3 regions of the Nonomuraea helvata genome follow, and region 3 is predicted to be linked to each of the others. Evidence: riboswitches for the same ligand, from Rfam matches in the RefSeq annotation. Region 3 holds a riboswitch; each other region holds the start of a gene.
What was found. A riboswitch is a leader RNA that binds a small molecule or an ion and turns the genes downstream of it on or off. The one in region 3 is predicted to bind S-adenosylmethionine.

Region 1: it holds a riboswitch for S-adenosylmethionine, as region 3 does, so the genes downstream of both, ABD830_RS00820 (GNAT family N-acetyltransferase) here and ABD830_RS43695 (aminotransferase class V-fold PLP-dependent enzyme) in region 3, are expected to answer to the same signal.
Region 2: it holds a riboswitch for S-adenosylmethionine, as region 3 does, so the genes downstream of both, thrC (threonine synthase) here and ABD830_RS43695 (aminotransferase class V-fold PLP-dependent enzyme) in region 3, are expected to answer to the same signal.

The regions. Positions count from the first base shown of each region.
Region 1 covers NZ_BAAAXV010000001.1:190,021-194,339, reverse strand. The annotation lists gene ABD830_RS00835 (transglutaminase family protein) at 1-260, shown strand, start outside; gene ABD830_RS00830 (MFS transporter) at 247-1,470, opposite strand; gene ABD830_RS00825 (LysR family transcriptional regulator) at 1,525-2,454, shown strand; SAM riboswitch class I at 2,507-2,606, shown strand; gene ABD830_RS00820 (GNAT family N-acetyltransferase) at 2,614-3,258, shown strand; gene ABD830_RS00815 (NUDIX hydrolase) at 3,261-4,181, shown strand; gene ABD830_RS00810 (acyl-CoA synthetase) at 4,211-4,319, opposite strand, start outside.
Region 2 covers NZ_BAAAXV010000009.1:2,659,362-2,663,680, forward strand. The annotation lists gene ABD830_RS45740 (hypothetical protein) at 1-452, shown strand, start outside; gene ABD830_RS45745 (alpha,alpha-trehalose-phosphate synthase (UDP-forming)) at 480-1,910, opposite strand; gene ABD830_RS45750 (RNA polymerase sigma factor) at 1,942-2,496, shown strand; SAM riboswitch class I at 2,576-2,717, shown strand; gene thrC (threonine synthase) at 2,731-3,963, shown strand; gene ABD830_RS45760 (MoaD/ThiS family protein) at 3,988-4,263, shown strand.
Region 3 covers NZ_BAAAXV010000009.1:2,212,573-2,216,891, forward strand. The annotation lists gene ABD830_RS43690 (DoxX family protein) at 1-320, shown strand, start outside; gene ABD830_RS43695 (aminotransferase class V-fold PLP-dependent enzyme) at 324-1,610, opposite strand; SAM riboswitch class IV at 1,657-1,772, opposite strand; gene ABD830_RS43700 (TerC family protein) at 1,885-2,634, shown strand; gene ABD830_RS43705 (cytochrome P450) at 2,634-3,827, shown strand; gene ABD830_RS43710 (SAM-dependent methyltransferase) at 3,811-4,319, opposite strand, start outside.

The DNA.
Region 1 (4,319 bases), on a different contig from region 3:
CCCGCTACGTCTCCGGCTACCTGCACCCGCGGCCCGACGCCGAGATCGGGGAGCCGGTGGAGGGGCAGAGCCACGCGTGGGTGGAGTACTGGGCGGGGGAATGGCTGCCGCTCGACCCCACCAACCGGTCGCCCGTCGGCGAGGCGCACGTGGTGGTGGCCAGGGGCCGGGACTATTCGGACGTGCCGCCGCTCAAGGGCGTCTACCAGGGGCCACCGGAGAGCCACCAGGAGATCACGGTGACCGTCACCCGCCTGTAGGCGCCTGTATCCGAGCGGGTGAGCGCCGGCGTATGAGCACCGCCGCGATCGCCAGCAGCAACCAGGCCGAGGTCAGGGCGATGAGCGAGGTCCAGCCCGCGTGCCCGTACACGATGCTGCCCACCGTGCCGCCCGCGCCGCTGCCCAGGTAGTAGCAGAGGGTGTAGACGCCGGCGGCGCGGCCACGGGCGTGCGGCGCGGCCTCGGCGGTGACCCAGGCGTTCGCGATGGCGTGCGCGGCGAAGAACCCGGCGGTCAGCACGGCGAAGCCGGCCGCCACGAGGGGGAGCGACGTGGAGAGGGTGAGCACGGAGCCCGCCGCCGTCACGAGCAGCGCCGCGACCAGCCCCTTGGAACGACCGAGACGGCCCGCCACGCGTCCGGCGGCGGCCGAGGAGGCGGTGCCCATGGCGTAGGAGAGGAAGACGAGGGAGGCGGCGGCGGGGGTGAGGGAGAGGGGAGGGGAAGTCAGGCGGAACCCGGCGGCGTTGTAGAGCGCGACGAACGCCCCCATGGCCAGCGCCCCCACGGCGAAAGGCGCGACCAGCCCGGCCCCCAGCCGCATCCCGGCGCCGTCCTTCTGGCCGGTCACCCCTTCAGCAGTGCGCTCAGCCATGGAGTCGGTGGGCTGAGAGAGAGCCCGTGCCGCGTACAGGGCGCACAACCCGGACGCTGCCGCCACCGTCAGCAACGCGCCGTGCCACCCCATCGGCCCGGCGGTGAATCCGGCGCCGAGCCGCCCCAGCATCCCGCCGACCGAGTTGCCCGCGATCATCGCTCCCACCGCGCCGGCGAGCCGCACCGTCCCCACCACGTCGGCCAGGTACGCCGCCGCGACCCCGGCGAAGCCCGCGATCGCCACCCCCTGAACCGCCCGCATCACCAGCAGCACCGGGAAGGACGGCGCCAGCGGCAGCAGCAGCCCGATCGCCGCGGAGAGCAGCACGGACCAGAGGATCATCCGCCGCCGCCCCACCAGTCCGGCCAGCCAGGCCAGGGGGAGGACCGCCACGGCCAGCGACCCCGTCGCCACTCCGATGGCCAGCGAAGCGCTGCCCGGATCCAGCCGGAACGCCACGGCGAGCTGCGGGAGCACGGGCTGCGGCGCGTACAGGAGCGCGAAGGACGACACGCCGGCCGCAGCCACAGCGGCACTGACCCGCCGCGTGTCGGGAACCGGAGGAGCGTCGATGACCACCACGTTCGCCACGCTAAGCCAGGCTAATAAATACGTCTAATGCGTATATAGGCGATAATTCATACTGTGACGGATGAATCGGATGAGAAGCTGGCCGCTCGCCTGGCGCCGGCCCTGGCCATCCTGGCCGCCGTGGGTGAGACGGGACACGTGACGCGCGCCGCCGAACTCCTCGGCATCCCCCAGCCCACGGCGAGCCGCCGCCTCGCCGCCCTGGCGGACCTGATCGGCGCCCCGCTCGTGGTCCCCTCGGGCCGCGGCATCCGCCTCACCAGGGCGGGCCGCACCCTGGCCGCCGCCTCCACCCGCGCGCTGATCACGATGGCCGCCGCCGCCCGTGAGGTCCGTGAGGAGATCGACCCGGCCACCGGCCGTGTCGTCCTGGGCTTCCTGCACCTCCTGGGCCGCGCGCTCGTGCCGTCCCTCATCCGCGGCTTCCGCGAGTGCCACCCGGGCGTCCGCTTCAGCCTGGTCCAGGGCTCGCGCCAGGACATGCTCGACGCGCTCCGCGAGGGCGCGATCGACCTGGTGTTCGCCGCCCCCATGCCCCTGGACGACCCCGGGCTGGGCAGCACCCCGCTCGCCGACCAGGAGCTGGTGCTGTCCGTGCCGCCGTCCCACCGCTTCGCCCGCCGGGCGCGGGTACGGGCGGCCGAGCTGGTGGGGGAGGAGCTGGTGACGTTGGAGCACGGGTACGGGCTGCGCCAGATCACCGACGACTTGTGCGCGGCGGCGGGGTTCGAGCCGAAAATCGCGTTCGAGGGGCAGGAGTCGGAGACCGTACGGGGGCTCGTGGCGGCGGGGCTCGGCGTGGCGATCCTGCCCCGCTCGGAGTCCGCCTCGGGCGTGGTGGAGATACCGCTGTCCCCGCCGGTGTTCAGGACGATCGGGGTGAGCTGGTCGAAGGAGGCGCGGCTGACGCCGGCCGTGCGAGCCTTCAGGGATCACGCACGCGCGGGAACCACCGACCTCGGCCCCGGCTTCCGCCCCGCGTGACCTCCCGGCGGATTGACGGTGTCCGCCTGTTTCAGGCAGGATCCTGACTCGTTGATCATCCAGAGGATCTGAGGGACCTGGCCCTGTGACGGTCCGGCAACCTCCCCGGCGGAGCTCCGCAGGAAAGGTGCCAATGCCAGGAACGATGAGGGAGAGCTGATGAGCGTACGCCTTGATGTTCCTGTCCTTGCCGGTGATCTGGTGCGGCTGGAGCCGCTGGCGATGCGGCACGCGCCAGATCTCGCGGAGGCGGTCGAGGAGGATCGGTCGTCCTACGAGTTCACGCTGGTGCCGCGCGCTCACGAGATACCGGACTACCTGGCGGCCCAACTCGCCCGCGACGGGCTGACCCCGTTCGCGCAGGTCCGGCTCACCGACGGCAAGGCGGTGGGATGCACCGGGCTGTGGGATCCACGCAGGTGGCCGGACCGGCCGGAGCTGCGGGCGATCGAGATCGGCTTCACCTGGCTGGCCGCCTCGGCGCAGGGCACCGGCATCAATGCCGAGGCGAAGCTGTTGCTGCTGTCGTACGCGTTCGACGTGCTCGGCGTCGCCCGCGTCGACCTGAAGACCGACGCCCGCAACCACCGCTGCCGCCGGGCCTTGGAGCGACTCGGCATCCCCTTCGAGGGTGTGCTGCGCGCCTGGTCCATGTCGTGGGCGCGCGGCGAGGAGGGCAAGGTCCGTGACTCGGCCATGTTCGCCGTGGTCGCCACCGAATGGCCTGCCGTCGAACCGGTACTGCAAGCCCGCATCACCGCCGCGAGCTCCCCTTCATCGGCCCCGGACGGGCCAAACTGGTGACCATGACACATGATGGCGACGCGGGGGTGCCGGGGTCGTTGGCGAGGGTGCTCGCGGACGTGACGGCCGAGCGGGCGGCTCAGGACGCGAGGTGGGGCATGCAGATCCTGCCGGACGGGACCGGAGACGAGGGGACGGTGGCCGAGTCCGACCAGGCCAGGCGCGAGACGGAGGCCGCGGCCGCGGGCGGGGTGCTCACGTGGAGACACATCCTGACGGAGGAGGTGATGGAGGCGTTCGCGGAGACGGACCCCGAACGGTTGCGAGCCGAGCTGATCCAGGTGGCCGCCGTCGCGGTCAAATGGACCCAGGCCCTCGACCGCCGGCCACCCTCAGCGGAGAGCGACCCTGACCGCGCAGCACCGCGAGAGCGCTTCCGGGCCATCGTCGACGTGCACGTGCTCCTCCTCCGCGACATCCACGACGAGTCCGGCGACGGCATCCACGGCGAGACTCACAGCGGGACTCGCGGCGGCACCGACGGTGAGTCCCACGCCGCGACTCGCCCCGGGATCCACGGCGGGAGCCCAGCCGCGATTCACCCCGGCACCCATGTGCTGCTCGGCAGGCGCAAGGGCACCGGCTTCGGGGACGGTCTGTGGCACCTGCCCTCCGGTCACCTCGAGGCGGGAGAGTCGGTCACCGAGGCGGCGGTCCGCGAGGCCAGGGAGGAACTGGGCGTGGTGATCGACCCGGCCGACCTCGCGTTCGCCCACGTCATGCACCGCGCCCCGGAACGTGTCGGCCTCTTCTTCGCCACCCGTAAGTGGACCGGTGAGCCCTGCAACGCCGAGCCGGACAAGTGCTCGGAACTCGCGTGGTGGCCCGTGGGCCACCTGCCTCACGGCGAGATGGTCGCCTATCCGGCCGCCGCCATCGCGAACGTCCTGGAGGGAGTCCCCGTCGCCCTGTACGAGTGGTAGATCGCCGCCGGCCTCCTGGACGAGGCCCCTTAGAACGCGTCGCGCAGCTCCCGCTTGAGCACCTTGCCCGAGGCGTTCTTGGGCAGCGCGTCCACGAACACCACCCGCTTGGGCGCCTTGAAGGCCGCCAGCCGCTCC
Region 2 (4,319 bases), 450 kb from region 3:
TCCCCATCCAGTGGAAGGTCTACGGCACCGGCACCGACGCGGTCCAGGTCGTGACCGGCAAGTGCGCCAAGCCTCAGGGCTGGGGCTCGTCCAGGTGTGACGCGTTCTACGTCTTCGGCCCCAAGTACATCAAGCGCGGCGCCGAGGGATTCGGGCCCTACACCGGCAAGAACCCCTTCTACACCGCCAGCGACGTGCAGCCCTGCCCGTTCAACCCCAAGTGGGGCGAGCTCATCGGCCCGACGGTGACGAGGGGCCTGCGCCAGGTCGGCGCGGGGCACAAGGCCACGTACAACGCGTGGAAGTCCACGTGCGTCTCCTACTCCGGCAACAAGGTGCACGCGCGCTTCACGCAGCGCGAGTGGTACCTGCCGAAGAGCAAGATCCTGGTCGTCGACCAGTGGAACACGCCGGGCCTGGCCGACACGCTCAAGAACGCCGACTGGAACTGACGCACTCGCCGGATCCCGGCGAGTGCGTCAGATCTCGGCGAGCGCGTCGAGCTGGGCCGCGAGCCACTTCTGCGGCGGCAGGGCGGTGGCCGCCGCGTGCAGCTTGTCGCGCCGCATCCGGCGCTCGTCCTCCGGCATGACGAGCGCCTGGTGCAGCGCGGCGGCCGTGCCGCTGATGTCGTACGGGTTCACCAGCAGCGCGTGCGGGCCCAGCTCGGCCGCCGCCCCCGCCTCCCGTGAGAGCACCAGCGCGCAGCGCGGCGACAGGATCGGGCCCTCCTTGGCGACCAGGTTCATCCCGTCACGGATGGGGTTGACCAGCAGCACGTCGGCCATCCGGTACGCGGCCAGCGAGCGCGGGTAGTCGTCGTTGACGTTGAGGATCAGCGGGTCCCAGTCCTCGGTGGCGTACTCGTCCTCGATCTCCTGCGCGCGGCGCTGCACCGACGCGGTGTACTCGCGGTATTCGGGCAGGTCGTGCCGGCTCGGGTACGCGAACGCCAGATGCACCACCTTCCCGTGCCACTCGGGGTGCGCGTCGAGGAACTCGCGGTAGGAGATCAGGCCGCGCACGATGTTCTTCGACAGCTCGGTGCGGTCGATGCGGACGATCAGCCGCCGGTCGCCCACCTGCTCCCTGAGCGCGGCCATGTGCGACTCGACGTCGGGCTCGCAGGCCCGCTCCCACAGCGCCTCGCCGTCCACGCCCAGGCTGTGCACGCCGATGCGGGTGGTCCTGCCCTCGTAGGTGACGCTGCGGCCGGCGCGGTCGGCCTCCGCGCCCAGGAGCGCCTCACAGCAGTCCATGAACGCCTGCGCCCACCTGTCGGTGAGGAACCCGGCATGATCGGCGCCCAGGATGCCCTCCAGGACCTCTCCGGCCACTTCGTCGGGCAGCAGGGAGAAGTATTCCGGCGGCGCCCAAGGGGTGTGGCTGAAGTGGGCGATGCGCAGGTCCGGCCGCTCGGCGCGGAGCATCGCCGGGGTCAGCGTCAGGTGGTAGTCCTGCACCATCACGCGGGCGCCGTGGCCGGCCTCCTCGGCCAGCGCCAGCGCGAACGCGCCGTTGTAGTCGCGGTACGACTCCCACTCGCGCTCGAACCTCGTGCCGAAGTTGGGCGAGTTGGGGATGTCGTAGAGCAGGTGGTTGACGAACCACAGGGTCGAGTTGGCGACGGAGTTGTAGGCCCGGTGAAAGGTGGCGGGCGGGATGTCGAGCATGCGCAGCGGGCCCGTGTCGTAGCCGGCCTGATCGATCCTGCCGCCGGGCGCCAGGCGGACGGCGCTGCGGTCGCCGTCGGACAGCGCCGCGCAGACCCACAGCACGCCGTCCTTCCTGACCACCCCGGACAGCCCGGACACCAGGCCGCCGCCACCGCGTTTCATGGTCAGCTCGCCGTCGTCGGAGACGGTGAACGAGACGGGTCCTCTGTTGGAGGCCACCAGAACGCTGTTCATCTAGGCTCCCTTCGCCCATAGGATCCCAGCTATGGCGCTTGATGAGCTAACCGAGGAACTCGCACGTTCCGCCGCAGCCGGAGATCATCGCGCACTTGGCGAACTTCTGGCTCGGATCGAGCCCGATGTGATGCGTCACTGCGCCCGGATCTTGCCCTACCACCAGGACGCCGAGGAGGCCTCGCAGGACACGTTGCTGGCCGTGGCGCGCAACATCGGGCGGTTCGAGGGCAGGGCCAGGTTCAGCACCTGGCTCCACATCGTGACGGCCAACTGCGCGCGCACCACGTACAGGTCGCTGAAGCGGAGGGCGGCCGAGCAGAGCTCCGACGAGCTGCCCATGCAGAAGCCCGACGTGCGGCGGGTGAGCGTGATCGCCGGATCACGGCTCGACCTGCTGGACGCCATGGAGGCGCTGGAGGCCGACAAGCCGGACCTGGCGCAGGCGCTGGTGCTGCGCGACATCGTCCAGCTCGACTACAACGAGGTGGCCGAGCAGCTCGGCATCCCGCTCGGCACCGCCAAGTCGCGCATTCACCAGGCGCGGAAATACGTGCAGGGCGTGCTGGGTGATGACTATCGTTGAGACATCGCATCTCACCTGCTGAGACAAGTGGCCATTTAGGCCCCCTGGGCAGGTAGAGTCCATTTCAACAACTGAATATTGCTCATCCAGAGGGGTGGAGGGACCGGCCCTACGAAGCCCCGGCAACCCTCCCGGCTTGAGGCTCGCGACCTGGCGAGGCCGACCGGGACAAGGTGCCAATTCCGGTCTGCGGTCAAGGTGGCCGCGGGCGAAGATGAGGGAAGGCCTCGCTTCATGTCGCTCGACTTTGGTCCTGCTGTCGGTCTGTCCTGCCGCGAATGCGGTACGCGTTACCCCCTCGGTCCCAGCTTCGCGTGTCTGGAGTGTTTCGGGCCGCTCGAAGCGGCCTATTCCTTCGGCACCGTGACCCGCGCGGACATCGAGTCGGGTCCATCCAACATCTGGCGTTACCGGTCGTTGCTCCCCGTTCCTGTCGATGTCGCCAGTAAGCCCAACATGAACCCCGGATGGACCAAACTGGTCAAGGCCGGAAACCTTGGGCGCGCGCTCGGTCTGAAGTCCCTGTACGTCAAGGACGACTCGGGCAACCCCACCCATTCATTCAAGGACCGCGTGGTCGCCATCGCCGTCGAGGCGGCGCGTAACTTCGGCTTCCACACGCTTTCCTGCTCCTCCACCGGCAATCTCGCGGGCGCGGTCACCGCCGCGGCGGCGCGGGCCGGGCTCGAGGCGTGCGTGTTCATCCCGGCCAACCTCGAAGCGGCCAAGATCGCCATGGCCCGGGTGTTCGGCGGCAAGCTGATCGGCATCGACGGCACGTACGACGAGGTCAACAGGTTCTGCTCCGAGCTGATCGGCGACCCGCTGGGCGACAAGTGGGGGTTCGTCAACGTCAACCTGCGGCCGTACTACGCCGAGGGCTCGAAGACGCTGGCCTACGAGATCGCGGAGCAGCTCGGATGGCGGCTGCCCGAGCAGATCGTCATCCCGATCGCCTCGGGCTCGCAGCTCACCAAGATCGACAAGGGTTTCCGTGAGCTGGTGCAGCTGGGCCTGGTCGAGGACACGCCGTACAAGATCTTCGGGGCGCAGGCGGCCGGGTGCTCGCCGGTCTCCACCGCGTACAAGGCGGGGCACGACGTCGTACAGCCGGTCAAGCCCGACACCATCGCCAAGTCCCTGGCCATCGGCAACCCGGCCGACGGGCCCTACGTCCTGGACATCGCCCGGCGCACCGGCGGGGCCGTCGAGGACGTCACCGACCCCGAGATCGTGGCCGCGATCAAGCTGCTGGCCTCGACCGAGGGCGTGTTCGCCGAGACGGCGGGCGGGGTGACCGTGGGCGTGCTGAAGAAGCTCGCCGAGAGCGGGCGGCTCGATCCCGAGGCCGAGACCGTGGTCCTCAACACCGGCGACGGACTCAAGACGCTCGACGCGATCAGCGACGACGCCAAGCCCACGGCCGTGATCCGGCCCTCCCTCGACGCGTTCCGCGCGGCTGTCTGACAACCAGGAAAGGCGAGTTTAACCATGAGCGTTACTGTGCGGATTCCCACCATTCTGCGCACGTACACCGGGGGTAACGCGGAAGTCAGTGGCGAGGGCGCGACTCTTCGTGACGTCCTCATCAAGCTCGACTCCGACTACCCGGGGATCGGCGCGAGAATTTTGGATGAATCGGGCAAGATTCGTCGTTTCGTCAACGTTTACGTTGGGGAAGAGGACGTCCGATTCGCCGAGGGGCTCGACACTGCAGCCCCTGAGGGCACTCAGATCTCTATCATCCCGGCGGTCGCCGGCGGCTGAGTGCTATAGATCACATCCTTGAAGGCGCCCCTAGTGGGCGCCTTCTGCTTTTCCAG
Region 3 (4,319 bases):
GGGCGCTGAGCCTGCTGTTCCTGGCGCTCGGCGGCGGGCGGATCGGACTCGACGGCCTGTTCGGCGCGAGGTTCCGCAGACGCGGGGAGCGCCGGGCCGCCGAGGAGGAGCTCGCCAGGTACGCGCCCGCTCCGGAGCCCTCGAACGTCACACCGGTGAGCGGCGAGCCCACGAGGCCCTACCCGTCCCAGGAGCCACGGGTGCCCAGGCAGTCCGGCGAGCGCCGGGCAGGCATGATCGACGACGATGACATGAGGGACATCGACGCCCTCGTCTCCGACGAGCCGCCGCCGCCGCACAAGCCCCCGAACAGGGGCTGAGGGTCAGCGGGCGACGAGCTCCCGCAGGGCCTCGACGAGCCGGTCCACGTGCTCCTCCGTGGTGCCGATGCCGATCGAGGCCCGCACCGCGGAGGCGGTGCCGTCCTCGCAGCCTCCATCGGAGGTGCCCAGCAGGTGCCGGACGAACGGGTGCGCGCAGAACTTCCCGTCGCGCACCCCGATGCCGTACTCGCCGGAGAGCACCTCGGCGACCTCACGGGCCGAGTAGCCGTCCACGGTGAACGACACGATGCCCACGCGCGGGTGATCGTCCCCCCACAGCGACAGCTCGCGTACGCCCTCGATCGAGGGCAGCCCGGCCCGCAGCCGGGCGATCAGCCGCTCCTCCTCCCGCACCAGCGCGGTCCAGCCGGTGGCCGTGAGCGCGTCGCAGGCCGCGGCCAGCGCGATGGCGCCCAGCACGTTCGGGGTGCCCGCCTCGTGCCGCGGCTCGGGGTCGTCGTGCCACTCGGTGTCGTCCCCCACGGAGCGCACCGCGCCTCCGCCCTTGAGGTACGGCTCACTTTCCGCGAGCCAGTCCCGCCGCCCGATCAGCACCCCGGCGCCGAACGGCGCGTACAGCTTGTGCCCGGAGAAGGCCACGTAGTCCAGGTCGAGCGCGGTCAGGTTGAGCGGGCGGTGCGGTACGAGCTGGGCGGCGTCCACCAGGATGCGGGCCCCGTGCCGGTGGGCGATGTGGGCCAGGGCGGCGATGGGCCAGAGCTCGCCGGTGACGTTGGAGGCGGCGGTGACCACGAGCAGCTTCGGGCCGTCGATCCCGGCCAGCGCCTCGTCGGCGGCGCGGACGGCCTCGCCGGGGAAGGCGGGCGGCGCCAGCCGTACGGAGTTCTTCCAGGGCAGGAGCGAGGCGTGGTGCTCGGTGTCGAAGACCACCGTGGTCGTGCCGGCGGGCAGGCAGCCGGCCAGGAGGTTCGTGGCGTCGGTGGTGTTGCGGGTGAAGATCACGGCGTCGTCCGGGCGGGCGCCGACGAACGCCCTGACCGTGTGGCGGGCCTGCTCGTAACGGGCGGTGGTGAGCTGGGAGGCGTAGCCCGCGCCACGGTGGACGCTGGAGTAGGCCGGGAGCGCGGCGGTGACGGCGGCGCTGACCGGCTCGAGACAGGGCGCGCTGGCGGCGTAGTCGAGGTTGGCGTAGCCGACGAGCCTTCCGCCCTTGACCGGCACCTCGAGATCGGCTCCGAGCACGGTGGGGATCGGCCTGCTCGTGACGGCGGGAGCCGCCTCGGCGTGCTGGGCGGGGGCGGGGCTGAAGATCGTCAAGGTGGACACTGCACATCTCCCTCAGGGTCGTCGGGACCCCTGGAAGCAGCCACGGAGCCCGCGCTTGCCCGCCACACCTCGTGACGGACCAGGTCTTCACCCGGGGCACCCCGCCGCGGACGCGAGGGTTGCCGGCCAGCTAGCCGGGGCTTGTCGCTGGCACTCATGACCTACGACCCGCACTATAACCGAAACCCCACCTTCAATCGCAAGTCGCGAACTTCTGCGCGCCGTCACTCGTTGCTACCGGAAACCCCGCCCACGTAGTCATGGAGGTAGGCAGATGTTGGACTGGGTGACGGACCCACAGATCTGGATCGGCTTCTTCACCCTGGTCGCCCTGGAGATCGTGCTGGGCATCGACAACATCATCTTCATCTCCATCCTGGCCGGGAAACTGCCCCCTGAACAGCGCGACAGGGCCCGCGTGATGGGTCTGGGCGCCGCCCTGATCACCCGCCTGCTCCTGCTGCTCGGCCTGTCGTGGGTGGTGCAGCTCACCGAGCCGCTGTTCGCCGTCCTCGGCCACGAGATATCGGGACGCGACCTGATCCTGCTGCTCGGTGGCCTGTTCCTGCTGGGCAAGAGCGTCACCGAGATCGGCCACAGCATGGACGCGCCCGCGGAGAAGGACGGCAAGAAGGCCGCTGCCGCCTCCTTCGCCTCGGTGATCCTGCAGATCATGGTGCTGGACATCGTGTTCTCGCTCGACTCCGTCATCACCGCCGTCGGCATGGTGGACCAGCTCGGCGTGATGATCGCGGCGGTCGTGGTGGCGGTGGTGGTGATGCTGTTCGCCTCCGGGCCGATCAGCAGGTTCGTGGACCGGCACCCGAGCATCAAGATGCTGGCGCTGGCGTTCCTGGTGCTCATCGGCGTGGTGCTCATCGCCGAGGGCTTCGGCCAGCACATCCCCAAGGGCTACATCTACTTCGCGATGGCGTTCTCGCTCGTCGTCGAGCTGCTGAACATCCGGGTGCGCAGTAAGCGCGCCCACCCGGAGCAGCAGGATTCCGCTTCTAAGATGAAATAGTGCGCTTTGACCCTTGGGATCCGAATTTCGTGGCCCACCCGTACCGCGTGTACGACGAGCTGAGGCGCGAGTCGCCCGTCAGCTACTTCGAGCCGACCGACCAGTGGCTGATCTCGCGCCACGCCGACGTGAACGCCCTGCTCAGGGACCGCCGCCTGGGCAGGTCCTACCTGCACGTGGCCACGCACGAGGAGTTCGGCAGGCCGCCGGAGCCCGGGTTCCAGGAGCCGTTCTGGCGCGTGATCAGGGCCGGCATGCTCGACGTGGAGCCGCCGGTGCACACCAGGCTGCGCCGGCTGGTCTCCAAGGCGTTCACACCCCGCATGGTCGAGTCCCTGCGCCCCCGGGTGCGCGCCATCGCCGCGGGCCTGGTGGACGCGTTCGTGGAGAAGGGCGGCGGCGACCTGATCGCCGAGGTGGCCGAGCCGCTCCCGGTGACGGTGATCGCGGAGATGCTCGGCATCCCCGACCAGGACCGCCACCTGCTGCGCCCCTGGTCGTCGGAGATCTGCGGCATGTACGAGCTCAACCCGACTCCCGAGGCCCAGCACACGGCGGTACGCGCGGCGTCGGAGTTCGCCGGCTACCTCAAGACGCTGGCCACGGAGCGGCGGCGGACCCCCGGCGACGACCTGATCAGCGCGCTGGCGGGGATCCCGGAGCTGACCGACGACGAGCTGGTCGGCACGTGCGTGCTGCTGCTCAACGCCGGCCACGAGGCCACCGTGAACGTGACGGGCAACGGCTGGTGGGCCCTGTTCAGGAACCCCTCGGAGCTGGCACGGCTGCGCGAGGACCGTTCGCTGCTGCCCACGGCCGTCGAAGAGCTGATGCGCTGGGACACGCCGCTGCAGATGTTCGAGCGCTGGGTGCTGGAGGACATCGAGGTGCACGGCGTGGAGATCCCGCGCGGGTCGGAGGTGGCGCTGCTGTTCGGGTCGGCCAACCGCGACCCTGCGGTCTTCGAGGAGCCGGACCGGCTCGACGTGGGCCGCGCGGACAATCCGCACATCTCCTTCGGTGCCGGCATCCACTTCTGCCTGGGAGCCCCGCTGGCCCGCATCGAGCTCATCGAGTCGTTCGGCGCGCTGCTGGACCGGGCGGACACGCTGGAGCTGCGGCACGCGCCGGCCTGGAAGCCCGGCTACATCATCCGGGGGCTGGAGTCACTGGACGTCAGCGCCGCTGGCTGAGCCAGCCGAAGCCGCCGAGACCGGCCGGATCGATCAGCTCGCCCTCCTCCGAGGCTCTGGCCAGAGCCCGTACATAGGCCCGCGGATCGGCATGGGCGAGGTCGATGGGCGGCCGGGTGCCGGTGATCCCCAATGCCTTCAGCGCGTCGCGCTGTGTGGAAAACGTTGTGGATATCGCACCGGCCCTGCATCCTGCCTCCGCGCACGCGTCGAGCGCCACATGAGCCGTGATGTCGCAGGTCCCGTCGGGGATCGGGGCAACGACCGCGCCGTCGCGGTAACCGGTCAACGTGCCACAGAGCGGCCGGTTATCCACAGCATGTGCATAATCAATGGCAATCGCCCGGCCGCGGTTGAGGCGCACCAGGACGGAGGCCCAGGCCTCGTCACGGGGGCGGCCGATCTCCGCGCGCGCGCCCACGCGCGGCAGCGGCCACCACCGGTCGAGCCAGGCGCGGTCGTCGGGGCACGGCGGGCCGCCGAGGCGCTCCT